2 linked regions of the Parashewanella spongiae genome follow. The protein of the gene in region 1 interacts with the protein of each later gene in a pairwise test. Links are inferred from orthologs where the notes say so. Each region holds a gene or a part of one and is shown in the gene's direction. Other genes may lie near its edges.

Region 1 (15,597 bases):
GTAGAATAACTACTTGCTGCAAGCTACGCCTTACTATCAGCCATTTTTCTATGCTTGAGAACGCAGTCAACTGATGTTTCTAGGATCATAACTCAAGTTTCGGAGTTCATTTTTAGCTAAAATCATGGGTACTTTCCAGTAGAAATAGCCTCTTGGCGTAATGTAAAAGTATCCATTTGCATGACTTGATTAAAAAACGAGGTCACTTCTTAGTTGATTTTATTCAGTATGATTTCGCTTTCTGTTGTTGATAACGAAGAAATACTAGAAACTGCATCGCTGATCAAAGCCTTAAATAAGCCCCATAATTTACAAGCAAAATCTAAATTTTGTAGACTGTCGCAAAGTAGGTTCCTTGAGTCACAGACTTTGCTGTTTTCATTATTTTGCTTCGCATGCAGAAGCAAGCAAAACCTCAACCCTGTTAGATGAATTGAAGCAATATAAGCACTGTAATGACGACTTTGCTCACTCAAAAAGCCAAGATGTTGTTTGGCTTCCTTGAAGTACACTTCAATTCCCCAACGTAAAGCGTAAATCTCAAGAATTTTTTCATCGCTTAGCGAAGCGTCCGTACTTAAAAATAATGCCCAATCGTGTTTACCTGCTTTTTTCTTATCAGGATTAACACCTCGACAAAAGACGAGTTTAACCTTAATCCAATTCGGCTCAAGCTTTGCCGTTTCTGCTAGATTCAACTCAACGACAATGGACTTTGTTTGATAAGGCAACCCTGCTAGTTTTTGCCATCGGCCTTTTACTTGAGTTTTGAATAGTTCGGCGGCACTGCACTCTGATTTATCCGCTAAGCGGTACTTCATTTTGTTTTTTTCATTCGGAGAATAGCCGTCAAATCATGCTCAAGCGTCATGCTGATAATAGGCTTGGTGGCAAACCAAGAGTCTGCAAGAAAATAATCAGCTTCAATACCTACTCCCAGCGCACGTTTAACCATACCTGCAACCATAGCAGGCTTAGTTTTAGCCACAGATTGCTTGTAACGTTTAGCGACTATTGAGCGCTCATCTTTAAATTTACGGGTTAGAGGTTGTGCTTTGGTTTGACTGATGAAGAGTTCATTATCCAGTGGGACAAATTGACTATCAGAAGCGTAGCCAAAACTCAGTACTTGCTGTCCCATAACACAACGCCCTGTCAAATGGTCGAAGTGACTGGATACGCCGGGCATTTTCTTACCACGACGTTGCTTTACTGAATCATCGACAACAAAAGCTCTGACTTTACTCTTGCCTTCCTGTTTTATGAGTTTTTTAGCGGTGTAAAGTTGCAGTTTTCTCCAATTCAAGTCTTCTCGGTTGAGTAAATCATAAAGCACATCTTTCTTAGCAGAAGAAAAGCTGAGTAGTGACTCTTTAGCAAACATAGATATGGTATCAACCTTCAACCAAACCCAAAGCATTAGTAAGTAAACGACTTCGGTTGCTTCAATACCCGAACGTTTACTGAAGCCACAAGATGTCAACATTGAAACAAAACCAAGCTGTTTCCATGATGTGCTGAACGAATTATCAATTTGAATGCCTGAACGCTGTAAAAAATTGGAAGTAAGTGATGGTAGAGAAAGTGATTTCATGTCAATATTTGTCTGAGAGTTGGTGTGTTTTAGTTTTTGTCTAAGCAACAAGATTACAACACATTAACTCTCATCTTTTCTTTATATATCAGTAAAATACGCTCACTTTATTATTGAATTTGAACACCGAAACTTGAGTTCATAACTAAATTCCAAACGCTACAATTTAAAATCAGTATACGCCTACCAACAGTTTATGAAAACATAGCCATTACAGTAATTAAGTGCTCAACTCAGAGCCATGTATGTGCTCAAAGTGCAATCGAAATTGATGAAGGCATAGTTATTCTACGTCAAGACAATTTTGAGAAGTATTCTTTATAAACCAAAGTGAGCACATACAAGCTCCCGAAGGACAAGGCTAAAGGGTTTCATTACTGTGTTACAAGCACTTGAATTATCCCGATAGTACTTCGAGCTTGTGCCTTGCACTGAAATCCTTTAGCTCTTGCTGAGTGAGAGATTAATTACTGTAATTGGTATAATGCAATAGTCAAAAAAAAGCGACCAATTTAAGGTCGCTGGATTCCTAAAAGGAATTGATGATAAATATTATCAATAAAGGGAGAATGATGATGAACAATCAAAGTTTAAGTAACCTGTTCATATAGTCAGACAGCCTCTTTTAAAATTAGTTCAAAATATTTTTCAATAATTTGAAAAATATTTTGAAGGGTTAAACGTAACCTTTATTGATTTCAGTTTGTAGATTTGACCAACTGATTACACCTATAATATTTGTATGGTTGTTTTGATAGATAGCCACTTCTCCTGCGCGTTTTGGAGATAGAAGTTTGTAGGCGTCATCAATACTGGCAGTGTCTGGTAATAATGGCACAGGTTGAGCTGAAAGCGCTGAATCTTCCCCATCTACCTGCACTTCGAGTTGAAGCATATGTATTTGCTCATCAGGTTTTCTGATCAATACAGGTCTTCCATCCGCGCGTTTTAATACTTCTAACAACAATTCTGAATTTTGATTCATCACAATAAATTGAGTATTCATCATTGAGCGTACGCCTCTTTTTTGTAGGCCTAAATTTAAAGGTGGAACTTTATAGCCGAGTCCCATAATTTCAAGTTGTTTGAAAAATATCGAGCGACAATTAAACACCTGATATGCGATTAAAAATGCAGGAACTGTGACAAACATAGCGGGTAAAATAATACTGGTGTCATTCGTTAACTCAAGTAATGCGACTAAAGCGGCTAGTGGTGCACTCAGGCAAACTCCCATCATGGCTGTCATGCCAATAACAGCATATAAGCCAATATAAGGTGCGCTTTCAGGAAATATTAGGACACTGAGTAATGCTATGATAGCCCCCAGTAATGCGCCTATCCCGTACAATGAACCAATTATTCCCCCCGGAACGCCAAGCCCTATAGCACAAGAGGTGGCGATAGTTTTTGCGAACAACAGGGCAATGAGCAGCCCTAAACCAGAATGCTCACTGATGGCAGCATTTATGGCTAGTTCGCCATTACCAAGGGCTTGAGGAAGGAAAAAACCTATTGTTGTGGTAATTAATCCAGCAAGTAATAATTTATTGAGTAAAGGCCAAGGTTTACTTTTTTCAGTAACGATTAGCAGTGAAAAGTTAAAAAATGCTGAGCAACAACCTAGTGCTAATCCGCCAATCAGTAATATTGGATAGTGATCAAGCGGGATGTGGATAACATTGATGATTTCGAACTCATGTACATTTCCGAAGGCGAGTCGGCTACTGAGCGCCCCACACACTGCGGCCAGTAATATCGGAAAGAAATAATGTATTCGGTATTCTCGAACGATGACTTCAAAGACAAATATTACGGCCGCGAGAGGAGCATTAAACGTTGCTGCGATACCAGCAGCAACGCCGCTGGCACACATGATTCGAATACAGTTATCAGGCAGTTTAAACTTCTCAGCAATGACACTTGCGGTTACAGCTCCAAGGTGAATTGCGGGCCCTTCTCGACCGACTGAAAAATTGCAAGCTAACGCGACTAAAGCTTGAAAAAATTGCCCTGGCGCCGATTGCAGAGGGATTTTTCCATAATGAAGTTTGTAGCGATGCATCACATAGGCAATCCCCATTCTTTGGTATCGCTTGGAGGTTATTTTAGCTATTCCCCAGATAACTAAAGCGCCCAACAAGGGAAGATAGATACGATAATCAGTATAATCTGGACTAAAGCTCATCTGTTTAAGCTCAGTATAATCGTAAGAAGCATTCAAAATGAGTCGGAACATTATAATTACAGCAGAAGCTGCAATCGCAAAAGCTAATGCAAGCAAGCACAGCTGTATACTTGTCTTACCTTCCGATAAGTGATCCTTTAAACCATTTCTTAAATAGTTGTTAATGGCTAAGAAACTGCGAGTATTTGCGACTTTTTTTATAGTAGAATGCACTAAGTTGGCCTGAGTTAATCTAGGATTAAGAATGGTTTTTAGCTAAAAGGTAATAATTAATGCCAAATTATGAGCGCTGGCGCAATCGCCTGCAAGTGATTGAACATAAATATCTTCCATTAAATCGATATTTATTTTTGATCGTTGTTCTGGCTTTCTGTCTAGGAGTCGTAAGTTATTACTATTCTCAAGACTTCCTATCCGAAAAATCACATGAAGCCCATGAAATAGCAAAGCTTAAGAAAAGCTTGAATCATCAAGCGCAAGAATTAGCCACGAGAAACCTTGAAATAAGCATCGAAAAAGAAGCTAATGCGAATATGGAAGTGATGTTTCTTGAGCAAGAACATAAGATAAAAAAACTTGCGCGTGAGTTATCTTTTTATCGCAGTATTATGACACCAGAAAAAACGGCTGAAGGGATCAGTGTTTATGATTTAAAACTTGAGCCATCAATTATTCAAGATAAAAAAGATCTCACTTTAGTATTGATCCAGCAATCAAAGCGGCAACGCTCAGTTAAGGGACATGTTCAACTCACATTGATTGGTGTGAAAGACGGTAAAGAAGTTCGGCAATCTCTTAATGAGCTCTCTCAATCAAAATTTAAATTTAACTTTAGGTTTTTTCAGGAGCTGAATGCGAGGTTATCTCTCCCTAGTGAAGTAGATTGGAAAAAAGTGTTAGTAAAAGTAATTGTGCCAGCAAGTCGTTGGAGCAAAGCTCAGCAAACTGAAAGAGGATTTGAAATGACAGAGCTTGAGGCGAACAAAGCTTCGTTGATACAAGACGCCGTTGATGATTTAATGCAGCAAAAAGCACTTAAAGATGAAACAAAAGTAGAAGCTGGAACTGAAACTCAGTGAATACTTGAACAAACAACTAAGGTATTAGATAATTCCTCACAATAGAGAAATTAAGAGGTTTTGATGTCGGAACAAACTGAAACTGCGGTAGTAGAAGTAGAACAATTTGGAAATGATCAAGAAAATGCAGTTGAAGAACAAACAGATGCAGCATTGCCAATCCAGTTCTCCGACGAAGCAGCGAGCAAAGTAAAAACCTTACTTGAGGAAGAAGAAAATCCAGAGTTAAAGCTTCGAGTTTATGTAACTGGTGGTGGATGTTCTGGTTTCCAGTATGGTTTCACATTCGATGAAAAAGTAAACGAAGGCGACTTTACGATTGAGAAACAAGGCGTATTATTGGTTGTCGATCCAATGAGCTTGCAATATTTAGTCGGTGGTGTCGTTGATTATACTTCTGGGCTTGAAGGCTCTCGGTTTTTTGTGAAAAACCCTAATGCCACGACGACTTGTGGTTGTGGAGCGAGCTTCTCAGTTTAGTAGTTTGCTGAAATAGCAACTGATTTAGCCGGATTTATCCGGCTTTTTAGTACCTGAAAATGGGTATAAAACTGAAATGTACGGAATCTGATTTTATGGATCGAAAAAGCTTGCGACAATCGATAAGAAAGCAGAGAAACGCGCTTACAAGGCAGCAGCAAGAGAGCTTTTCTTTCCAAGGTGCGTCGAGAATACTTGATTGCCTTAAAAACAAACAAGTGAAGACAGTTGCTTTATATTTATCGAACGATGGTGAGCTTGATACCACTCCGCTCATAGAGAAATTGTGGGAAAAATCTATTCGAGTTTGTTTACCTGTTTTGCACCCATTTAATAAAGGCCAGCTATTGTTCCTGCATTATGATGGGAAAAGTAAAATGCGATACAACAAATATGGTATTGCTGAACCTTGTCTTGATATTCGTAATGTTATTCCGGTGACAGAGTTAGATGTGATAATTACACCTTTGGTGGCTTTTGATTGTCATGGTAATCGAATGGGTATGGGAGGTGGGTATTATGATCGCACTCTCGCAAATGTTGACTTAGTAACAACAAAGGTAATTGGTTTTGCCCATGACTGTCAGCAGATATCAAAGGTACCAATAGAATCTTGGGATGTTCCACTTTCAACTATCGTTACACCGAGTACTTTACATCAGTTCGATTAAAAAAACTCACCAATCGCCGAGACGAAAGGTGAGTTTGCGATACTTGTTTTAACCAATTTCAATAAGGGTTAAGGGTTACCTTGCCCTGAAAGCATAAGTAAATTGTAACTGATTGGAGTTGTTATTTCGCTATCATCTTGATGACGTAATTTGATAGTGTGGCTGATACCGTCACCCGGTGTTATCACACCATTTTGTAAAAACAACCTAAAGTAAGGTTCGTCATTTTCAGTCATACCGTTGTGTTGCAATACTACAACGTCATCAGGTAAGTCTTTTAATACAATGATCAAGTGAGTATCAATCATCGAGTCACTAGTGTTGTGAATGATGTGAGTATCTTGCTGCTCCGTATCATTGACTATTGATTGCTTACTGAGTGATACAGTAAGTCTATCAGTGACGTCCAATGGTGGATCAATGCCCAAGTCTCTTCGAGATAATAAATCGTTATTATCTTGTGGAAGCCCACTGGCGACTCGACCATCAACTGCGCCTAATGTTTCCAAATCAGGACGGTGCAAAGAGTAAGTTAAATCTCTTTCGTTAAGCTGAAAAGTATCGGTGGTTGAGTCAGGATCAAAAGTCACAAACGCTGGATCAAATAAGCCATCGTTAATGAATGCGGTTAAGTCATTAATTTCATCTTCAGAAAGCCCTAATCCAGGCTCAGAGCCTTCCCCTCTTGGATGAGTAAAGCGTGTCGATAATGTAGAAGCATTACCAGCAATACTATCCTGAGGTACACCATTATTGAAATATTCAACGACATCTTTTACCGATGTAAACTCTCCGTTATGGAAGAAAGCACCTGAATCTCGAATTTGGCGTAGCGTAACCGTCCTAAACTCAAAAGCATCTTCATCTCTTAGAGTAATTTCTTTACGGCCATCATCACGAAACTCTGGGTCATTACGAACATGTCGATTTAATGCTTGTAGAGGGTGATCACTTAGCCCTAAGTTAATAAAGTTTTCTTCAATAAATTGGCCTGTGCCTACTACATCAGGATCATTATGTTGCTTGTTTAGCATTGGTCCGCTGTGGCAACTAAAACAACCTGCACCACCATTGCCATCAGCTGGATCAGTGAAGAATAGTTTGGCTCCACGTAATTGAGAGTCTGTTAAAGCATTGTTGTCTCCAGCGAGAAATTTATCCCACGGGCTGTTACGAGTGACAACGGTTCTCATGAACGTCGCAGTAGCTCGAAGTATGGTTTTATCATTGATGAGTAAGTTCAGATCATCTTCTTGTTCAGCTCTAGCGGCTTCCTCAGGAAATGCATCAGTGAATAGCTTTTTGTAAACAGGAATCCTTTGCAACTCGGCGGATTGTGCTTCTAGCATTCGGTGAGCATCTAGCAGTAATAAAGCTATGTTTTCTTGAGCAGGGTGGTTAAATGGATTTAACCCTCTGACTGAATTATGATCTTCACCAGCAAAACCACCGAGTAATAGGCGATTATTAAATGCCGCACCCACTACACTTGGCGCATTGCGAGAAACACTGTCAAGTGCATCAAATCGTCCAGATTGTAAAAGCTCACCTGGGTTTGGATCCTTAATTGCAATAGATGGAATTCCAATATCATCCTCATAAACATCTGTGAGAGTTGGCAAATGATCGACCATTAGATCGCCAACAAAGAGCGGCTCTTGGCGTAATCTTGGTAAAATATCCAGTTGCGGCCTTCTTCTTGGAATGAAGTTACCTTCAGCATCGGTATACCCTCGACCTTCACCGCCGACATTGAAATTAAATTGCATACCCGCTTTAGAGCCTGCTTCACCAAAGTGACAGCTGCCACATGAACCCGTTCCCGCAGCTTCAATAACGCCGCCTTTAGCCGCGTCAAGACGTACCGTTCTGACTGGATCATGAAACAACTGCTTACCTAAGTAGCGTTTAGCTTCTGTTGTTTCAAAAGTGGGATCTGGTGTGCCGTCATCAAGAAGAGGTTGTGGCAAGTCAGCGTTTGTTTCTGGAACTTTAAGGTTATCTAACCCTCCCACCTGCTCACTGATCAAGTTTCGAACAACGACAGCTTGAGGTTCCACGACTGGTGTAATGACCTCTGTTTTTTTGTCATTTCCACCACAACTAATTAATGGAAGCGATATTAAAATAGAAATCGCGATACGTGCTTTGGATAACATCCTTGTAACTCCTTTAATACAATATGCAACCATATGATTGTAGGTCATAAAAAATACTATCTACAACAAATCAGTAGAGGCTAGCTTGATTCTCCTTGTTTTAGAGGGAAATAAGATTTATTTGGCTAAATCTGGGTTTTCAACATTTTCATAGTATTATGGTGTTAGGCGTGATTATTAGAAGGCATATAAGTCTCTAGTTGACAGCATTGATTATCGCAAAGGCATAATCAAATAAGGAATCGTTCATGCAATTTGATAACACCTATATTAATCTTGGCGAATCTTTTTTTGAAAGAGCTGAGCCAGTTACTGTGGTTGAACCGAGTTTATTTTTATGGAATGAACTTCTAGCACAACAATTAAATGTTATTGATTCAATACAAGGTAATGCAGAAGAGCTAGCGGTTTTTTTATCCGGTAATCAAATTTTTTCTGGCTCTATACCTATAGCGTTAGCTTATGCAGGGCATCAGTTTGGACATTATAACCCTCAACTTGGCGATGGAAGAGCGCATTTATTGGGAGAGCTGATAGATGTTGATGGACAACGGTGGGATCTACAACTTAAAGGTTCAGGAGTAACTCGTTTTTCCAGAGGTGGTGATGGTCGTTGCGCTATCGGCCCAGCTATTCGTGAGTTTATCATGAGCGAAGCGATGCATGCTTTAGGTGTTCCAACAAGTCGCTGCTTGGCCGTTACTACTACTGGTGAATATGTTTATCGTGAAGAAGCGCATTTAGGCGCTGTGGTAAGCCGTGTAGCATCGAGTCACATTCGAGTTGGGAGCTTTCAATATTTTGCGGCGACTGGCGATATTATTTCACTTAAAAAACTGGCCGATTACACGATAAATCGACATTACCCGAGTATTTTTAGTTCTGACGGCAACCCTTATGTAATGCTACTTGATAAAGTAATCGAAAATCAGATAAGGCTAATTGTACAGTGGATGCGTGTCGGGTTTATTCATGGTGTAATGAATACGGATAATACGGCAGTTTCGGGTGAAACAATAGATTTCGGTCCTTGTGCCATGATGGGGGATTATGATCCTAAAGCGGTATTTAGCTCAATCGATAGACAAGGTCGTTATGCCTTTGGCAATCAACCGCATATCGCACAATGGAATATGGCAAGGTTAGCCGAAAGTTTATTGCAACTTGGTGAGAATGATACGTCAAATAAAGATTGCGATTCTGATATGTTGTCTTCTATGCAATCGTTAATAAATGGTTTCTCTAAACGATTTAAACAAGAATACGTGGAAATGATGTCTGGAAAAGTGGGATTGATTGAACCGCGACTTAAAAATGAAGCTTTCATCGATTCATTTACTCAACAATTAAAAGAAAGACGGCTAGATTATACGGTTTGCTTTCATCTATTAACAAAATCAATTACCTGCAAAGAAGCTGAGCAACAAATGCTTGCAGACTTAGGTGAGCATTATTTTGAGTGGAAAAAAAGAGTGGTTTCACAGCGGTATACGGATGTTGAGATCCAAGCGTTTATGCGAGACTTTAATCCTGTTGTTATTCCAAGAAATCATCATGTAGAAAATGTAATTAAAGAGTGTGAAGCAAGTGGTGATCCCAAAGCAGCGATTCTGTTTTTAAATGCTTTGCGACACCCTTATCATGAAAGCGAGTTGACTCAGCCGTTTCAAACTCCAGCAGAAGATCATGATATGAATTACAAAACCTTCTGCGGGACTTGATGATGAATATGAATATGGAGCAATCAACTCTCTGAGCTTTTGTTAAATACGCGCGCTTTTATATTGATAGCTCCATTGAATATAGAAAGAGCGATGGCACAAGCTCTAAGTACTATAATCTTATCCATTTTGTTAGATTGATAGCACTTTTTTAAATATAAACTAGGTATAATACGGCCATTATTAATCCCTGAAAAAATGAGATTGAACATGACCCAAGATGAAATGAAAAAAGCCGCAGGCTGGGCTGCTTTAAAATATGTAGAAGCGGACACTATTGTTGGTGTTGGTACTGGCTCTACGGTAAACCACTTTATCGATGCACTAGCAACCATGAAAGCAGATATTGACGGTGCGGTCTCAAGCTCAGAGGCTTCAACCGAAAAGCTAAAGTCTTTGGGTATACCTGTTTATGACTTGAATTCAGTGGATAAGCTATCTGTTTATGTCGATGGTGCAGATGAAATTAATGCACAAATGTCGATGATTAAAGGTGGTGGTGCAGCTTTGACTCGTGAAAAAATAATCGCAGCAGTTGCGGATAAGTTTATTTGTATTGTCGATAATACTAAGCAAGTTGATATTCTCGGTGACTTTCCTTTGCCCGTCGAAGTAATCCCTATGGCTCGTTCATATGTCGCTCGCCAATTGGTTAAATTAGGTGGCGACCCAGTTTATCGTGAAGGCGTGATTACTGATAATGGCAATGTGATACTGGATGTCCATAATTTGAAAATTATGGACCCTAAAAAACTTGAACAACAAATCAATGCAATTGTTGGTGTAGTTACAAACGGTCTATTTGCAGAGCGTGGCGCAGATGTATTATTGGTCGGGACTCCAGACGGAGTGAAATAGACCCACCGTTTAAGTTCACTACCTCAAAGTTATACTAATTACAGTAAGTAAATGCTCAACTCAGAGCTATGTATTTGCTCAAATTGAAATCGAAATTGATGACGGCATAGTTGTTACCGACATACAAAGCTGTCGTTATTACACTGCTAAGTACCTGTCGATAAGTTCTTTGATAATTATTGTGTTCAGGTTTAGGGCTATACATGACGCAATGTAGGGCGCATAGCCGTAGCTATGTAACCGAAGTTGCAACACCGTAGAGTGCTGAAAATGGGCACTAGAAAATCTTAAGAAACTTATGGTCAGGTACTTACGTCAAGACAATTTTGAGAAGTATTCTTTATAAACCAAAGTGTGCACATACAAGCTCCCGAAGGGCAAAGCTAAAAGGTTCCATTACTGCGTTACAAGCACTTGAATTATTCCGACAAAAGCACGAAGTGAGTTGAACACCAGCTTTGTATGGCGACCATAGGGAATATAGTACTTCGAACATGCGTCTTGTACTGAAAACCTTTAGCTCTTGCTGAGTGAGAGATTAATTACTGTAATTGGTATTATCTTTTTTAGATAACTATGAGGTAGTGACGGAAATGTTTTACAACTCTGCTTAACACAAACAAATTATACTTATTCCAGTGTGCTATCTATTCACAATGAACAAAGCCTTGTATTTTATTTAGAGTTAAGGGAACGAGCGATTTAGAAAGTACCAATCTTTGTCATACTAGCGAGGGCTGGTATCCAGTGACTTTTATAGAAAAAAGCAAAGGCACTAGACTTCAGACTGCGCTGGAGTGACGAGAACTCATCGGTATACTTTCTTCCGCAATTTTCCTAAGTAGAAAAATTTCAGCGTAGTTAAATTGGGTTTATCAGTATATTTCTATTGTCTAATATATTTCTTAGTATAAGGCCAACGGAATGTTCGTTTTCACTTTGACGTAAATTATGGGCGATTAAAAATTCACTTTCTAGTTCATCGTCTAGTTTAAGGGCTTTGAAAGCATCCAAAGTGAATGTCTGTTGTTGTTCATCGATTAACTTCTTTACAATAGTTAGAGGGATGCTTTGTTGTAATTCTTGCTCTAAATAGGCAAATGCCGTTAAGGCGATAACTTGGCCAAACACACTGAAAAGGGCGAGTGTTTGGAGCTCATCAACATCAAGAGACAATTCGCCTTTCTCGTGCAGCAAGTTTATTGCTTCTTCTGCAATATCTTCAGTTAATTGCCAATAGCCTTTAACTAATCTCTGGTATGGTTGGGGTAATTCATCAAAATGTTCTTTTAAGTAAAACGTAAAGGTATAACGATAAATGTTCACTTGACCAAGTCGAATAAGTGCTTCCTTTAATGTTTTAGGCTTTTTGAGTGATGAACTGCCTGCGTTGGCAGAATTAGTGCGCCAAAGTAAATGTGCGGCAATGGCGGGATCACTCGCGATGATATCGATGACATTTTGAATATCACCATCAGCAATAATGGCTTTTTTTAAAGGGATAAACACCCCACGACGACCAATGACTTGTTCTTCGTTCGCGATGATATTTTTTACTTGAGTAAATACTGTTTGCTCAAGATCAGTCATGTTTGCTGATGCCTATGTTGTATGTTCGAATCATTATGAGAATTTACCCATATCTAGAGTGTTTGAGTCAAGTACTGATAACGACATATATTCAAATAACTTTAGTAAAGGTGCTCAAGATCGTCGTCAAATGTGATCAAAGTTGCTTTTCGACTCAAGCGGGACGAAAAAAGCCCAAATTCAGTGATAGATTCACTGAATTTGGGCTTAGGGATCTAGCTATTTAGAAAGTACCAATCTTTGTCATACCAGCGAAGCTGGTATCCAGTGACTTTTATAGAAAAAAGCAAAGGCACTAGGGGCTGTTTATCTTTCAGGATTAAATTTTGTGCTATTTGAGCGTTTATCTGTTCAAGGCGTAAGCCGTGAAGCTTAGTCATCTAAGTTAACGGGTTACAACACAGAATAGTGAACGCTCAAAAGCATCTAAGACAGCGTAAATTGGTCATTTCTACTGAGTTATCGCTTGCTTATTTGGAATACCAAGCCGCACAAGCTCTGTCTTGTATAAAGCGACCAATTTATCGCTGCAAAAATAATCACGAAAGATAAACAGCCCCTAGACTACCGACATACAAAACTGTCGTTATTACATTGCTACATTGCTACGTTGCACGTTCTTTAATTATCCTGACAAAAGCCCATGCGTTGAACGCCAGCTTTGTATGGCGGTCGTAGAGAATATAGTACTTCGAACATGCGCCTTGTACTGAAAGCCGTTATCTATTGCTGAGTGAGGGATTAATTACTGTAAGGGACGCTGCGGAAGAAAGTATACCGATGAATCCTCGTCACTCCAGCGCAGGCTGGAGTCTAGTGCCTTTAAGCTTTTCTATAAAAGTCACTGGATACCAGCCTTTGCAGGTATGACAAAAAAATTTAAAATATTGATTGGTACTTTCTAAATCGCTAGTTCCCTAATTGGTATTAATTTACTCAGAACTGGTAGCGTAAACTGAAACGCCACCTTCTTCCTTCACCAGGGTAATATCCACTACTAAAGCTGCTGTAATATCCTGCGCTCACGTATTCTTTATTTAATACATTGTCAGCCCGTAAACTGGCTTGCCAATCGTTAAAAGTATAATTAATGGCGAGGTTTGCTAAGGTGTAGCTTGATAGTTTTGGATCACTATTGCTGTTATCACCTTCAATAAATCGTGATCCAATGTAATTCGCTTCAGCATAGATTTGCCAATCTTTAGTTATATCTGCGCTTGCACTAATTTTAGCTGTATGTTCGGCAACCCATGATAGTGCTTTTCCTTTATTGCTTCCCTCGGTAAATTCAGCGTTAATATAATTATATTGAACACCAATGTTTAGAATACTGTTTGCTTGAATATTCCAGTCGAAGTTTGTTCCAATGCGACGGGAGGCGTCAGCATTGATGTTTGCACCTGAGAATGAGGTTGGTGTAGGAGGCGTAGCACTAGGGTCAAAAACAATTTCGTCTTCTAATTCTAAGTGATATAAACTGATTTTTAGGTTTTGTTTTTGAGTGTTATAGTCCCAACCAGCTTCATAAGAGCGACCTGTTTGTGGCTTTAAGCCGAACACATTGGGTGAGGTGAAAGCTTGCTCGTCAACTTTTGCAAATCGGAAGTTGTCTTCAGCGCGTAAGTAAAAACGTTGGTGAATACTTGGGCGATAATTTAAACCGAGCTCTAAAGCGTGAGCGCTTTCATCCAAATTAATTCCATTTGGATATTTTGTGGCATCAATCAGGTCGTCTTTAACTTTAGAATAACGCCCACCCACAACATAGTTGAGTTTATTGGATAGTGGAACGGAAGCTTGGGTGTAAAGACTCCCTAATTTTTGAGTGTTGCTGCGGCCAAATAAAAATTCAGATTCTCCACGACTAACGTCGGCCCCAATGATTAGATTTAACGATCCGCGGTTAGTTGAATAGTTCCCTATAAATTTAGGGCTGATATTTAATAATGAACGCTGGTTTTTGGTTGCTCCACCATAGCTTATGCCATTGATTTCTGAATTTGTGTAATCAATGTTAGCGTCGAATCGCCATGTTTTATTGATAGCTTTTCCGTAGCCACTTCGTGCCACTTTAGTGATGTCATGAAAATAATCTGTAGGCTTGCCATCAAAACTAAAAGTTACAAATTGGCGAGGGTTATCATTGAGTTGGTCGATATTCAATGCATTAGCTAACTCACGATTATTGTCGTAATAGCTGCTTTCAACAAAAAAGGTACTCTCATCAGATTGGTATTGTAATCGTCCAAGCAAAGACCCTGTTTCATTGGCATTATGATGGCGGTAATTATCGCTTTGTTGGTGATGTCCTGTTAGGTAGTAACTCCAATCATTATTGATTGCACTTGCAACATCAGCTCGACCTTCAATAGTGTCTAAGTTGCCAGCAGATAACGTTACAGAGCCTCCGGTATTTTCTGGTGAGCGGGTTACAATGTTGATTACACCTCCAACCGCTTGATCTCCATATAATACCCCAGCGCTTCCTGATAATATTTCAATGCGCTCTACTTGATTCAGTGGAATAGCACTAATGCTCGGTGCCGCAATGTCGATATTATTAAGGCGCCGCCCATCAACCAGTATCAAAGTATTGTTTGCAGCCTGTCCAGCACCAAATCCACGTAATGAAAATACTGCACCAGAGTTAAAATCTGAAACTTGAATGCCAGCTTCACCTCTTAGAATATCTACAATATTGGTTGCTCCGCTTAGAGAAATATCAGTATTGTTGATGATTTTTATATGGCTTGCCAACTCAAGAGGCTGGCTTGTTTTACGACCAATAACAGTGATGTGTTCTATATCTTTTTTAGCTTTTAATGTTGGTGTCGTAGCAACAGCGCCAAAGCTAGAAAAAGCTATAGCTGGTGCTATAGATAGCGCTAATAGTGTAATTGAAGTTCTCATTTTCATTGATTCCAAAAAGGGAAAATGAGGCAGTGTAGTCACGTTCTGCTCCACAGTATTAATAGTAAATGAACTATCATAGATACGAACAGCATCGCATTTCGAGATCTGCCCACCGAAATCATCGAAATCACTTATGTGGCCGGTCTCCGGACTGAGGTTATATTTTGCTTTTAAACATAATGCGGCTTTAGAGCAAGTTGTGCGCCAAGCCTTACCATCACCGTTGCGGGGGCAGTGTCAAACTTTCATTGACTTCCCGATTATCTCTATCTTAATTAATAGAGCACCACAAAAAGCTAACAAGCAAGATTTTAAATCTTGCCTGTTATTATAGACGTCTAGAA
Region 2 (15,485 bases), 950 kb from region 1 along the record:
AAAGAAGAGGCTGTTCATAGCTTCTTCTTTATCGTTATAAAAATCACAATCTGAAGCGCTAATTAGGGCTGTTTATCTTTTAGGATTAAATTTTGTGCTATTTGAGCGTTTATCTGTTCAAGGCGTAAGCAGTGAAGCTTAGTCATCTAAGTAAACGGGTTACAACACAGAACAGTGAACGCTCAAAAGCATCTAAGACAGCGTAAATTGGTCATTTCTACTGCGTTATCGCTTGTTTATTTGGAATACCAAACGGCACAAGCTCTGTCTTGTATAAAACGACCAACTTATCGCTGCAAAAATAATCACGAAAGATAAACAGCCTCTAGTTAGTTTGATAATAATAAAGGGTGTTAGATAATTTCACTACATCATCATACTTGAACCCAAGGCTATTTGTTCCCCCAATTCTAGGCTGCTCATTTACTTTGTGAGAAATTTTGATTCCCCAGTGGTTATTACTTATGCCGCCAAAGATCACATTGGTCAGAGAATTACTTTCTTTAACGATTGCGATTATTGAAAATTGTTTCATCAAGTTTCTTAAATCATTTGTTTGTTTAGTATGGTTAGCATAAGGCTGAGTAGATAAATTGGTAATATTTGTTGCCTTGGCTGAAGGTACAAATCCAGCAACGTCTGATGGTTCAAATTGAATAATTACTGTTGGTGTAAAGAACGCATTATTGATTCTGTATACACTGTCATCAAGTCGTTGAACGATTTTGATATCAGAATTATTATTAAAAAAATGGTCAATTTTTTCAGCTCTATTCATCATCTTTTTGATAGAGGATAATCGTTTTTCTCTACAAGTGTTTTCATGACATAAAACAATTTCTGGTAGTTTTTTAAAATATTGGGCTCTAAATCAGAAATGATAGATCCAGCTGCTCCCAAATTGAAATTAGCAAATTTGTTTTTGTTTTCGTCAGATGAAAACTTGGTGGGTTGTATGTCGAGTATTCCATATGGGGAAGCAAGCATTAATAATAACTGTGGTGGTCCCTTGTCGGGAAAAATGGCTCTTAATTCATGCAGAGTTTTTAAATACTCTTCGTTGGCTTGACCTTGCAAGTATTCAGGAGGTATAGGGGCGGCGAAAGGTATCAATGGGAACAAGAAAAGTAGCAAAAAATATTTCATGGTTACACATAGTTGTTATTAGGGGCTGAATACTTTACTACACCGATTTTTTATTTTATATATCATCCCAATCGTTTAATTCACTGAATTAGTATTTTTAGAACTGAGTCATTAACAATTCATAATAAAACAGTGATCAAAGGTAGGTTTTTAGGAATATTTTTCGTATAATCCGCGCGAATTCTAAATATTGCTAGTAAAGGAAGCTTACAATGGCTATCGAACGTACTTTTTCAATCGTTAAACCTGATGCAGTTGGTAACAACAAAATCGGTGCTATCTACAGCCGCTTCGAAGATGCTGGCCTAAAAATTGTAGCATCAAAAATGTTGCACCTTACTAAAGAGCAAGCTGAAGGTTTTTACGCTGAGCATAGCGAGCGTCCTTTCTTCGGTGCTTTAGTCGGATTTATGACTTCAGGTCCAATCATGGTTCAAGTTCTTGAAGGTGAAAACGCTGTACTTGCACATCGTGATATTTTGGGTGCTACAAACCCAGCTGAAGCAGACGCTGGCACTATTCGTGCTGATTTCGCGACAAGCATTGATGAAAATGCCGCACACGGTTCAGATTCATTAGAATCCGCAGCACGTGAAATCGCTTATTTCTTCAGTACTGAAGAATTATGTGCACGTACTCGTTAATTTGAGTATTTTTTTGAGAAAAAGCTCGCTTACAAGCGAGTTTTTTTGTTTTCATAGCGATTAAAATATATCAAATAGCTAAATAGTTGTCTCACATAAATATTTAACTTCAAATTTCCATTCTATTGCATTATAAATTGTTTCATAACTTGTAGTGTGGACAAACGATGGCAGTTGATAGCACAAGCAGAAGCAGAAGCCAAGACTCTCCTTCATCTTATGTCGATTTAGAGCTTCGAACTCCGGAAAAACCTTCTGGATTACAAAGACTAGAATCTAAAAGTGATGAAGTTGCGGAAGCACCTTGTCAGTCCATTGAATTAGATGAAAATGTTGTTCATCCAGAAAATTTATCCGGTTCGTCTAGTGCAATTAAGTCGAAAATGCTTGCAAAGGAAGGTACTAGTAATGGTATTGATGGAATTAAAGACGCTATAAAAAATCATAAAATTGAAATAATTTCAGATTTACTTGAAAAACTATCTTTGCCTTTAAATCAATTAGCAAAAGCTGTAGACAATATTTTAGCCGATTTTATGTCCACTGATTTTGAATATGAAATTTCTGTTGCTATTGAGTTTTTTATAAAAAGTGAAATACCTTTCAATCATAGTTTATATTTGTACACCGCATGTCACTTAAGCCTTTTTAAGTTAGCAGATTCTTTGCTTATGAGTAATAATATTGACCCAAATTACGAATATGAAGGACGTAAACTCATTCTGGTAGCAAGTGATAATCAACTTTTTAATGTTATTGCTTTCCTATTAGAGAAGCCAAACTTAGATTTAAGTGCAGATGATACGAAACAGCTCATGAAGTTAGCTTATACAAACAAGTGGACAAAGGTATTCGTTTTGCTGGAAAAACAACCAGAATTTGATCTTAATACAGTTGATGCGAGAGGGAATAACTATTTGCAGTATTTGCTTTCGACTTGTGAAATGAAGATGGCTTTAGATGTTGTGAGACAACTGAAAACTGGGCAGAAAAAAATTGATCTCAACTGGCAAAATAATGCAGGAGAGACGAGTTTGATGATGATAATTAAAATAGAAAAAATTGAATTAATTCATGAGTTTATTAATGTTTACGGTATTGATTATACACTGGAAGCTAAAAATGGAGACACAGCACAAAAATTGGCTAGTGCCGCAAGGAATCATTTTATTCATTTTTTAATTTCACAGAAAAGCGTGTAAAGACGAAAGTTATGCTTCATTTTAGCAAGTTTTGTAAGCTCTATACTCGGGATACCAGAAGATGCATCTTCTGGTAACATGGGTATATGCTACTTCATGATATACAGTGCGCCTTCAAGTTAGAGGAGTGACTTGCTACTTCTGATAACTTATATGTTGATGGCTGTAACCCATAAAATCCCCATGTATTATTGTTGTAGAGTAATAAAGAATCATACTGAGTAATAAAGTGTCATACCAAGTATTAAAGTATCATACTGAATTACCTTTGATTCTTCTCTAGTTGACTCACTTCAGCCCCGAAGTCAAAATGAAAAAAGCTGTAATTGAAATTGACTTAGCGAAAGGTGAACACCTTGATTAACGATAATACTCACTTAATCTGGTTTCCACTATATCTCGAGCGCAGCCCAGGGCAAGATCGCGAACGCTTTTTAACCGATTGGGAAATAAAGTTTGACCCAGATCTTACTTTGTGATCATATACTTCTTTTTGCGGAAGTACCCGATGACGATGAATCTTACCTCTTTTAGAAAGCATTTCGAGCTACTCGATGACCAGCGTCAATCAGCGAAAGTTACCTATCCAATGTTTGATATATTTTTTATCACATTATGTGCTGTGATAGCAGGTGCAGAAGGCTGGAAAGAAATTAAAGAGTATGCAGAAGGCCATTTAGATTGGTTTCAAAAGCATGGTTTTTTAAAGTCTGGAGTCCCTGTTGATGACACTATTGCGAGAGTTATTAGCAGAATTAAGCCTGAGCAATTTAACCAGTGCTTTGTCAAATGGATGCAGTCAGTTAATCGTTTATCTAAAGGGGAAATTATAGCGATTGACGGGAAAACACTAAGAGGCTCATACGATAGAGAGGATCGTCTTTCCACCATTCATATGATCAATGCTTTTGCGAGCAAAAATAAGATGGTACTAGGGCAACTAAGTACCGATGTGAAATCAAATGAAATTACAGCAATCCCAGAACTACTGAAGTTATTAGAAATAAAAGGCGCGATAGTTTCTATTGATGCAATGGGTTGCCAAAAAGAAATAGCCAAGACGATTATCAAACAAGGTGCTGACTATTTGCTGGCTGTTAAAGGGAATCAACCGTCACTACATGAAGCGGTGCAAAGCATGTTTGATGATTTTAGAAACGCTAAAGCCGACAATCTAAAAATAGAAAAAAACCGCAGTAGGCTTGAAGCGAGAGCTTGTCAGATCCTAAGTGCCAAAAGACTTGCGAAAGAATTTCCTGAATGGCCGTCATTAAAAACGGTTGGGGTTACGATGAGCTATCGACAGGAAAAAGGGAAAGAACCGAGTTTAGAGTACCGCTACTACATCTGTTCAACAGAATTAACAGAAGATAAGTTCGCAGAAGCTGTCCGTGAGCATTGGGCTGTAGAGAATAGCCTGCACTGGGTGCTAGATCTAACAATGAGAGAAGATGCCTGCCAGATTTATAAGGACAACGGTGCTGAAAACTGGGGAATACTACGTCAAACAGCACTTAATATGCTGAGAAAAGAGAAAACGAAAGTCAGTATGCCAACTAAAAGAAGGCGAGCTTGGATGAACACATCCTTTTTAGAGAAAGTATTAACAGCGGGATTTTCCGACGCGGTTAAAATATGAACACTCATGCGTTTGCCCTGGAGCGCAGCCCCACATGCAGGCGTTAAGCAAAAGAAGGAGTTCTTACCACATGATGGTGAATGATGAAAAGTATAAAGAGCATAAGGTATTCTCTGAACTAGATGAATACATAGATTTCTATCATAGGCTGTCCATGTCAGTGACGTTTTTTGCCACTATGGAGACTACGGCTATAGGTATGGATTCATACGTTTATTCTTCAATTCAGGGAACAGTTGACTCTATGAAGGCTCTTTTGGAGAAAGGTAGAATCAATGACTGCTATAGCTTAGACAGGAAGTATTTTGATTCCGTAATAATAAATACGTACTCAAATTTATATCTTGAAGATCATCGCAGTATTGGGTCTATAGTAGATAAAATAAACAACTGGCTGCATGGCAAGGAAAAGCTGCCAGAGTATAGGGTAATGTCGAAATCGATAGTGATGTCTATCTAGAAAATCGATCTCAATCACTTAATGAGCTATCTGAAGATATAAGATCTATATTCATTCTTCATTTGAGTTATATTCTTACAGTCTGCCCACATTATATGATCTCTAATGATTATCTTGACCATCTAGAATGTGGCATGACTCCACCAGAAGACTCCCAATACTGGGTTGCTCCATTTGTTCAAAGTGTATTTACAAATATATTAGACAATGAAAGACCAGATATAGGTTCAACTATTCTAAAAAACACATTCATGCACTTGGACGCAGGGGTGCAGTAAGATCTATACCCCTGCACTTCATTTTTTACATTCTATAAACAGCTTTTGTCCAAAAACGAGTCAACCAGCTGATATTATTTAATTTGTAGCTCATTTAAATTGGTTTATTTATAGAATCGTTTAAAGTGAGCAACATAGCTTTATAAAATCACTTAATCTGAGCAACTAATTTGATAAAAGCAATTAATGTGAGCAAGCTGGTTTTTATAAAGTCATTTATTGTGAGCAGAAAATGACGGATAAATGCGAGCAACTACAGTTAATGGGCAGACTTGCTCAATACTATCATTCCTGAGTTGAATTCATCCTCGATAAACTCAAGTCCAAATTCATCTTTGAGAAAACTTATCATTCCATTTTTTAACGTATTATTGCCATGGTATCCAGTTATGATCGATGTTATCTTGGGTTCATTGTTTTGTTTGTGGTAACAAAATAATAGTTTTGCGAAAGCTAATGGAACACCTCGAATATGTGTACCATCACCTGAATCTCCTTCGAAGATTTTATCCATATGCAAATCGATACAATGATTCATTAAGCCAACATTTTTTTTATATATTCCTTGTGTTATCCCTTTATCAATCATGCTTGCGAAATTATCTTTTTCAAGCGGCGCAAGTTGAGCATGTATTTGTGAAAGAGTACTCATGTTACACTTGTTTATTATTTCTTCTAAATACCATATTCCAGTGCCTAACTCCTTAGCCTTAATACATACTTTAATAAAGGCATTGTAAATGGCAACATCAGGCTTGATGTCCCATTGTTTCATTAAGCTGGCTGTAGCTGTATCGCCATCGCCATCGCCCAACACTAATGATTTGGCTTCGGCATAACGCCCCGCTTCAGCGCAGGCCGTCAGTAAATTCAGGCAGGTGATTCGATTGGCTATTAATGGCAAATGAGGTGCCATCACAGGCTTATCCCCACACACCAGTTGCCAAGCACTATCAAACAGGCCCGTTTTAGCGCATACCGTGATAAAGGCATTGTAAATGGCAACGTTAGGCTTGATGCCCCATTGTTGCATTAAGCTGGGTGTAGCTGTATCGCTATTGTCATCGGCCAACACCAATGATTTGGCTTCGGCATAACGCCCCGTTTCAGCGCAGGCTGTCAGCAAATTCGTGCAGGTGATTTGATTGGCTTTTAATGGCAAATGAGGAGCCATCACGGGCTTATCACCACACACCAGTTGCCAAGCATTCTCAAACTGGCCTGTTTTAGCGCATACCGTGATAAAAGCATTGTAAATGGCAACATTAGGCTTGATGTCCCATTGTTGCATTAAGCAGGCTGTAGTTGTATCGCCATCACCCAACACCAATGATTTGGCTTCTGCATAACGCTCCATTTCAGCGCAGGCCGTCAGTAAGTTCAGGCAGCTGATTTGATTGGCTTTTAATGGCAAATGAGGAGCCATCACGGGCTTATCACCACACACCAGTTGCCAAGCACTATCAAACTGGCCTGTTTTAGCGCATACAGTGATAAAGGCGCTGTAAATGGCAATATCAGGCTTGATGCCCCATTGTTGCATTAAGCTGGCTGTAGTTGTGTCGCCATCACCCAACACCAATGATTTGGCTTCTGCATAACGCCCCGTTTCAGCGCAGGCCGTCAGCAAATTTATGCAGGTGATTTGATTGGCTTTTAATGACAAATGAGGTGCCATCACTGGCTTATTACCACACATCAGTCGCCAAGCGCTATCAAACTGACCCGTTTTAGCACATACCGTGATAAAGGCATTGTAAATGGCAACATTAGGTTTGATGTCCCATTGCTGCATTAAGCTAGCTGTAACTGTATCGCTCAACACCAATGATTTGGCTTCTGCATAACGCTCCGCTTCAGCGCAGGCCGTCAGTAAATTCATGCAGGTGATTAGATTGGCTTTTAATGACAAATGAGGTGCCATCACTGGCTTATTACCACACATCAGTCGCCAAGCGCTATCAAACTGACCCGTTTTAGCACATACCGTGATAAAGGCATTGTAAATGGCTATATCAGGTTTGATACCCCATTGCTGCATTAAGCTGGCTGTAACTGTATCGCCATCGCCCAACACCAATGATTTGGCTTCTGCATAACGCTCCATTTCAGCGCAGGCCGTCAGCAAATTCATGCAAGTGATTGAATCTGCCTTTAGTGGTAGATGAGGTGCCATCATGAGCTTATCACCACATACCAGTCGCCAAGCACAATCAAACTGGCCCGTTTTAGCACATACCGTGATAAAAGCATTGTAAATAGCAACATTAGGCTTGATGCCCCATTGTTGCATTAAGCTGGCTGTAGCTGTATCGCTATTGTCATCGGCCAACACCAATGATTTGGCTTCGGCATAACGCCCCGTTTCAGCGCAGGCTGTCAGCAAATTCGTGCAGGTGATTTGATTGGCTTTTAATGGCAAATGAGGAGCCATCACGGGCTTATCACCACACACCAGTTGCCAAGCATTCTCAAACTGGCCTGTTTTAGCGCATACCGTGATAAAAGCATTGTAAATGGCTATATCAGGTTTGATACCCCATTGCTGCATTAAGCTGGCTGTAACTGTATCGCCATCGCCCAACACCAATGATTTGGCTTCGGCATAACGCTCCATTTCAGCGCAGGCCGTCAGCAAATTCAAGCATGTGATTGAATCTGCCTTTAGTGGTAGTTGAGGTGCCATCATGGGCTTATTACCACACACCAGTTGCCAAGCACTATCAAACTGGCTCGTTTTAGCACATACCGTGATAAAAGCATTGTAAATAGCAACATTAGGCTTGATGCCCCATTGTTGCATTAAGCTGGCTGTAGTTGTATCGCCATTGTCATCGGCCAACACCAATGATTTGGCTTCGGCATAACGCCCCGTTTCAGCGCAGGCTGTCAGCAAATTCGTGCAGGTGATTTGATTGGCTTTTAATGGCAAATGATGAGCCATCACGGGCTTATCACCACACACCAGTTGCCAAGCATTCTCAAACTGGCCTGTTTTAGCGCATACCGTGATAAAAGCATTGTAAATGGCAACATTAGGCTTGATGCCCCATTGCAGCATTAAGCTGGCTTCAGCTGCATTGCCTAGCACCAATCTTTTACCATCTGAAAAATTTAGATTTAACTTAATTAATTTCAGTAATAGGATGCATGTTTTCGATTCATAGGACGATTTAAATCGTGTTATGTCATTAAAAACGCCGTCGAAATTAGATGAACTGCTGTCAGAAAACTCAGCCGCTTTGTGTAACAATTTATGAATTAACCTTATGTCCCATGATGTTTCCATGACCTGTTTGTCGTTATTTAGGCTGTAAATGATTTCAATAAGCTGAGAAAGTTTAGTGCAACCACCAATTAATGCATTTAACTCAATACCCAGTTGATTTTTGCTTCTCTGTTTAAGTTTCCAAGAATGAATAAGCCCACTGGTTTGAGTAAAAAAAGAATTAGGGGAGGAAGATGGTTGCTGTATTTGCTTGGGATACTGAATGCTCGATTTTGGAGTAATGGATCGGGGCTCAGTTGCAAAGCGTCGGCAAGCATTACTTGGCTTCTTACAATAATGAGCATCTTGTGTACAAGAGTTAAAGCGAGTTGACGATGATTTATTGTTGAAAAAATCATACAGCTTTTGTCTATTGGTTTTGCTTAATCTTTGATAACACTGTTGTAAGTTTTCATCACCATCAAACTTTGAAACCTCAAAGTTAAGATATAATACGGCTTCGCTTGGGTATTCTTGGAGACTTGTAAGCATGAATCTATATATTGATTGTTGCTCAGCAGGTGTGCGCACTGTCGCCATCACATTACTCAATAAGTGAGTGAATTAACAAGCTAAGAAATAACGCACTGAAATGATAAATACAAAAATATTCAGCTTTAAGGCATTCTATAAATGTATAACAGAAAATTATCTACTGAACAGAGGAGCCGTTTCATAATTCATAGTTGCCCTTCAGACTCAAAAATAATGAAATTGGGCGTAAATTGGTTTTGTCCCTCCTTTGCCAACTTGGTCGGCTGGCGCATTTTTGCCCCAAACCTTGCTAGTAACGAACATTCACCGCAATACTATTTCTAATGTTTACTTGTTAAGTAAATAGTACTCTTTCGAGAGACTCTTTTGTGACAAAACAGACCTAATAATTAACATTTAATAGTCCGAGCTATAAATTTGCATCTAGTGTTGTTGTGGTGAAAATTATCGTTTGATAGCTGACATAAATTCTTCACCTTTCGTCAAGATAATATGTTCTTTTGTAGCATTAGTGGTGGCTTTACTCTGATTGGATATTTAAGGTATTATTTTTTAAACTTTTTAAACTTTTTAAACTTTTTAAACTTTTTAAACTTTTTAAACTTTTTAAACTTTTTAAACTTTTTAAACATTTAGTTATGCGCAATTATAGCTTGAATATCAAGCCGTCTTAATGGGTCGGTGCATGATTAAACCGTTAAGGCTTTCGAGAATATTGTGGATTATTTGATACCCAAAAAACTACCGTACGACTTTTTGAAATCAATAGATATTATATTTATTGAGCGAATAAAAGTTGATGCTCTAAGTGCAAGTGCAAGTGCAAGTGTAAAACTAGAATGTTATAACAACGTAATCGAATACCTTAAAACTAACAACGGAGAAGTACAGTTCGGTTGGACTTTCTCTCAACTCGGTAACATAGTTTTAAAGCTAATAGCTCATGTCGTAGTCAAGTTACCTGATGGTACTTTCAAATGCGTAACTCCATCAGAACACAATGTTAATGAAATATACTTTTCACCAGATTGTACTGTAGTTTCATTACTAAATAATGGAAGGCTACCAGCAAAATTTTATTCTCTGGTCGATGATGAGGTAATAGCCAAATTTGTAAAGCTTGAATCATTGCAGGACAAGGTGCGACTTGAAGGTAATTTGATTGCTATTAAATACATAATGAATGAAAAACATTTATTATCTAAGCAGTTAATTAATTCGTTTAATACTTATATTTAAAGTGTAAAAACCCCTAATAAAGCTTTTCAACATGGATAACACTGATTTGCTTTTAAGCACTAGAGAAATTTAAGAATATGAGCAAGAAAAATAAAATATTACCAAGAAAAGAATGGCTTGAATTTGTTACTGAAACTGATTGTAATGGCGAACTCAACATTAATTATTCAATAGATGGTTCTGGCGATATAAATAGTATTAATAATTTAAAAGATAGCTTTTTAACTCACTTTAGAAGCTATCAAGGCGAGAATAAAGAGAAAAAATTATCGGTTATAAGTTCAGGAGAAAAACCTTCACTTAGTCAAGAAAGGTTTAGCTTCGAAAATTTTGATAAAATTTACTTTATTGATACAAATGACTCTACATTTAGAGGCCAGAAAAGTTGCTCGACAGCAGTTTACGAGTTGCTCTACTTCAAAGATGCGTTAGCTACGCTTGGAGGGAAGCTATGTTTTAAATTTTTAGTTGGATTCTACCAATTTGATGTTCTAGAGGTGGCTAAAGGAGAAAGAATTGGTTGGCATTTATTTATTGAGAATTCAAGAATACTTCTAGATGCAATTGAAAGTAAAAAAGATATCCTTTTAGTTACAGATCATGAGCTTGGATTACATGAGAAAATAAATAATCGAGAAATACCTTACTATTTGGATTTTTTCTTACCTAAAAATGTAACACTTGGGTATGCTAAAGCAGATAAAGCGGGGTCGGTTCTAGAGTCTGGAATGAAAGTAGCTGACAAAATGTCGAATAAAATAAAAGAAGATTTTCACAAGTATTCGAGTAAGCGACTTAAAATCCAAACATTGAAATATGATAATAATTTCAAGGGTTATATAGAAGTGCCCAACTAAACGCACAGCAAGTGAATAATAAACCTATGATTTAAACGGGCGTAAGCCAAAACCTGTTTACCATAATTATCGTTGTGCGCATTTCAGTTGCAAGCCCTAAGTTGAATTTTTAGGGCTAGTCGAGACTCACAGCGATTTGATGTTCATAATTTGATTTTAGAGATACTTTTTCTAATGCAATCTATTGATTATGAACTGAAACCGAAACTCACTTTTGTCCAAAAGCGTGTTTCGTTCGGTATGATACTTTATTACTTCATTTCCCTTGTAAAAATGCCTTTAAGAGCGAATCAGTATGAAACTTTAGACTTTAGATAGCTAAAGTTTCAACGTACCAATCAAGGCTACAGAGCGATTGAGGATGAAACTTTATTACCCGACTACAATTATGAACCTAAATAAATCGGTTGAATGCACTATTTAACTTTAATATATTGAAGTTAAATACAAAATTAAACAACCCGAATTCACCCATCAGGTGAGTGCTGAACATTCATATACTTGCAAAATCACCGCTAGCTACGTTATAAATTTTGCAAGTCGAAACGAAGTAACGACAGTTTTGTATGTCGGTAAGGAACTGTCCCAAAATAACTTCCCTGTTTTGCTGTCGTTTATTTTTGAGCTTATACAAGGCGAAGAAAGTGTGGTGTAGTTACTCTACATAAGCTTTCGACAACACAGTAGAAGCCAAAAATAAACACAGCCCAAAGGGTTACGCTTAAAATTGCCACTCTCTGCGTTACTCATCTTTCATTTAGAATAACTAAACTTCATTCTTCGCGCCTTGATACTGGCAATTTTAAGCAGTAACAAATCGGGAAGTTATTTAGGGACAGTTCCTAACCACTACTTGCTGCTATTCATGCCTTGCTATCAGTAATTTTTTCTGCGTATATGAACGCTCCCAGCCGATCTATTTAGGATGAAGGCTAAAAATTGCAGTTATAGTTAAACTTTTTATATGCAAGAGGTGGATATACTTGGTATTTTTGTAGTTTAAGAAATCAATTGTGTATCGCATAATTGTCACGAATTATTGCAAAACGGCTTTTTCAATCCAAGGTTTGACAAAATCAGTGATCTTTTGCTGAGCAGCTGCATTTGGGTGAATCCCGTCACGTTGCATCAATTCCTTATGTGGAGCAATATCCATCATAAAAAATGGCATCAGGGTTATATCTTCTTTATCTTCGAGTTGGTGATATACCTGATTAAAGCTTTTACTGTAACGTGGGCCGTAATTGGGTGGGACAACAACTTCACTGAGTAACACCTTGGCTCCTGATTCTAAGCTTAATTTGATTAATTTTGTAAGATTTGATTTCAATTTTGTAGGTGAAAAACCACGTAGTCCATCATTTCCACCCAATTCGATAAAGACAACGTCAGGATCGTTAGACTCAAGGAGCTTGGGCAGTCTGCGTAATCCGCCCGCCGTAGTTTCACCGCTAACAGAGGCATTTATTATGGTATGTTGTGTCAATTCTGGTTTGAGTTTTGCCACCCAACCTTCATTTTCAGGCATTCCATAACTTGCGCTTAGGCTATCACCTAGGATTAAAATGGTGTCAGCGAATGTTGGTGCTGCTGTTAAGCATAAAATACTTACAGCTATTACTTTCTGTTTTACTGAACGATGACATATAAAGGATCGAATTTTGAGCGAAAATAATGCAAATAATCTAGCCATAAAAGTGGTTAACCTCGAAAAATCAGTAAAAACTCAAGAAGGTGAGCTTACTATCCTTAAAGGCATAGATCTAGAAGTCAAGCAAGGGGACAGTGTTGCGATTGTAGGACCATCGGGATCTGGGAAGTCGAGCTTGCTTGGTTTATTAGCAGCGTTAGATTCTCCAACGAAGGGAGAAGTGTATCTTGATGGTCAAGGACTATCCGATTTGAATGAAGAGCAGAAAGCGGCCATCAGGAAACAAAAAGTAAGTTTTATTTTTCAATCATTTATGCTGGTAGATACGTTAACAGCACTAGAGAATGTCATGTTGCCAGCCGAACTGGCTGGAATTCCAAATGCTAGAAGCAAAGCGCTTTCAATGCTTGAAAAAGTTGGCTTATCTCATAGGTTAAACCACTTACCCAAACAACTATCTGGTGGTGAACAACAACGGGTTGCTATTGCTCGTGCGTTTATATCTAAGCCTAAAGTATTATTCGCTGATGAACCAACTGGGAATCTTGATCAAGAAAACGGTGACAAGATTGAACAAATGTTGTTTGAATTGAATAAACAAAGTCAAACGACCTTAGTTGTAGTGACTCATGACTTAGCTTTAGCTGAGCAGTGTCGACGTCAGCTAAAGATGGAAGATGGGCACTTATCTGAAATTACACCAGCTGCGGAAAGGATAGCTTAATGGAATTAAAAATTGCATGGCGCTTATTTAGGCGTGAATTATTGCAAGGTCAGTTAGTCCTCATTTTGCTTGCAATTACACTCGCCGTCTTATCGGTTAGCGGTTTAGCCCGCGTAAGTGAGCGACTTCAGGCTGCCATATCTGGGGAAGCCAGTAAGTTTATCGCTGCTGATCGTATTATTGATTCTCCAATTAAGCTGGATGCTTCTGTTTTGCAGCAAGCAAGTACCTTAGGTTTAAAGCATATTGAAAACATGGAGTTTAATTCTATGGTATATGCGGATGATAAATTTCAGCTTGTCACAATTAAAGCGGTAGAAGACGGTTATCCGCTTAAAGGTACAATTGAACTCTCATCTGAGACATCAGACAAGTTACCGAAAGCCGATCAAGTCTGGTTTGAGACGAGATTAGCTGGGTTATTGGGGTATCCAGATCAAATTGAAATTGGCCGTAAAAGTTTCAAAATGAGTCAGCAAATCTCACGCTTACCAGATGCAGGTTTTAATCCATTTGCATCAGCACCTGTAGTGTTGATGCGTATAGATGATGTGGCTAAAACTGGAATTGTTCAGCCGGGTAGCCGAGTAACTTACCTGTATCAGTTCACGGGAACTTCAGTTCAGCTAGAAGCGTTTGAAGAATTTGTAAAACCATTATTGAACAATAGTCAACGGTGGCGTGATGTAGAGTCAGGTGACTCACCGCTTGCAGGCGCTATAAAACGGGCCGAAAAGTTTTTATTGCTTGCCAGCTTATTAGGTATCGCTTTAGCCTGTACATCGATAGGTATTGCTGCACAACGATACTGTCAACGCCATTATGATGCAGTAGCTATGCTAAAAACATTCGGGGCGAGTGCCAAGCAAATACGTTTTATTTTTGCTTTTCATCTGTTGTTGATTTGCTCACTAGGTATCGTATTAGGTTTAGCTGGTGGATTGCTGCTTGATCTCAGTTTGACAGAGTTTTTACCTCCCGAAATAGCGGCTTATTCACCTGCTGCTACTCGCCCACTTCTATTAGGAGTTAGCACAGGTCTACTGAGTGCTTTTATGTTCTCAGCATATCCTCTTCTACGTCTGCTCAGTATTCCACCTTTACGAGTTTTACAAAGGCAATTACAAACAGTATCCGTTGGGCAATGGTTAAATGTCCTATTAAGCATGACCGCTTTAGGTGGATTAGGATATTTGTATTCTCAAAATTTAGTTTTAACAGTTATTGTTATTGCCACAATCATTGTTTTAGCTTTGTTATTGTTGCTTGTGGGCTACTTAATGGTGCGCATGGGACAGGGAGCGGGCTTAAAGATCAGCAATCCTATGCAACTTGCACTCGCAGGTCTTAGACGACGAGCAAAGCAAAATGCAGTACAATTGGTGGGTTTTAGCAGTGCATTAGTTTTATTACTCACTATTTTCGCTCTGAGGCAAGATCTACTCGAAGAATGGCAACAACAATTACCAGAAAAAGCACCTAATTATTTTTTAGTGAATATTGCGCCAGAAGATACTAAGCCATTAGCTGACTTTTTTGAAAAACATGATTTGAGAGCCACAGACATTTACCCTGTAATCCGAGGTCGTATGACCAAGATCGGTGGACAAAGTGTTGTCACTCAATCTCAACTTGATAAAGGTGAGAAAGGGCGGTTAGGCGTTTCAAGGGAATTGAATTTAACATGGCGAGACACGATACCTCCAAATAATGAGATATTATCAGGGGAGTTTACGCAATCGGAGAGCGAAGTTTCACTCGAATCCGGTTTAGCTGAAAGGCTAAACATAAAGGTTGGCGAACAAATGACCTTTGTAATCGATAGTCAAACTATCGTTGTGAACGTATCGAGTATACGGCAAGTTCATTGGGAAACGTTGCA

The links.
Region 2: the proteins of E2I05_RS05180 (region 1) and ndk interact in binary tests that used the Escherichia coli proteins (3 or more experiments, as listed by UniProt). The link is inferred for Parashewanella spongiae from one-to-one orthologs.

Annotation. Positions count from the first base shown.
Region 1 is NZ_CP037952.1:1,360,203-1,375,799, forward strand. Bases 4,346-7,224 are described here. They hold E2I05_RS05180 (5-formyltetrahydrofolate cyclo-ligase), read left to right. Parts: upstream 4,346-5,436; coding sequence 5,437-6,012; downstream 6,013-7,224. Other genes in these bases: E2I05_RS05170 (DUF6776 family protein), read left to right, coding at 4,346-4,861; erpA (iron-sulfur cluster insertion protein ErpA), read left to right, coding at 4,925-5,341; E2I05_RS05185 (cytochrome-c peroxidase), read right to left, coding at 6,081-7,224. Also shown: E2I05_RS22440 (transposase), read right to left, coding at 210-821; E2I05_RS22445 (transposase), read right to left, coding at 818-1,594; E2I05_RS05165 (chloride channel protein), read right to left, coding at 2,271-3,995; more of E2I05_RS05170, read left to right, coding at 4,055-4,345; more of E2I05_RS05185, read right to left, coding at 7,225-8,171; E2I05_RS05190 (protein adenylyltransferase SelO), read left to right, coding at 8,420-9,892; ribose-5-phosphate isomerase RpiA, read left to right, coding at 10,103-10,750; E2I05_RS05200 (HDOD domain-containing protein), read right to left, coding at 11,612-12,340; E2I05_RS05205 (TonB-dependent receptor), read right to left, coding at 13,277-15,250. UniProt on the Escherichia coli protein: Involved in the removal of 5-formyltetrahydrofolate.
Region 2 is NZ_CP037952.1:2,312,138-2,327,622, forward strand. The notes cover bases 308-3,074. They hold ndk (nucleoside-diphosphate kinase), read left to right. Parts: upstream 308-1,358; coding sequence 1,359-1,790; downstream 1,791-3,074. Other genes in these bases: E2I05_RS08885 (hypothetical protein), read right to left, coding at 326-781; E2I05_RS08890 (hypothetical protein), read right to left, coding at 778-1,146; E2I05_RS08900 (ankyrin repeat domain-containing protein), read left to right, coding at 1,958-2,992. Outside these bases: E2I05_RS08905 (ISAs1 family transposase), read left to right, coding at 3,507-4,631; E2I05_RS22300 (hypothetical protein), read left to right, coding at 4,702-5,091; E2I05_RS08915 (pentatricopeptide repeat-containing protein), read right to left, coding at 5,629-9,177; E2I05_RS08920 (hypothetical protein), read left to right, coding at 9,889-10,371; E2I05_RS08925 (hypothetical protein), read left to right, coding at 10,449-11,228; E2I05_RS08930 (arylesterase), read right to left, coding at 12,265-12,834; E2I05_RS08935 (ABC transporter ATP-binding protein), read left to right, coding at 12,890-13,603; E2I05_RS08940 (ABC transporter permease), read left to right, coding at 13,603-15,485. UniProt on the Escherichia coli protein: Major role in the synthesis of nucleoside triphosphates other than ATP. The ATP gamma phosphate is transferred to the NDP beta phosphate via a ping-pong mechanism, using a phosphorylated active-site intermediate.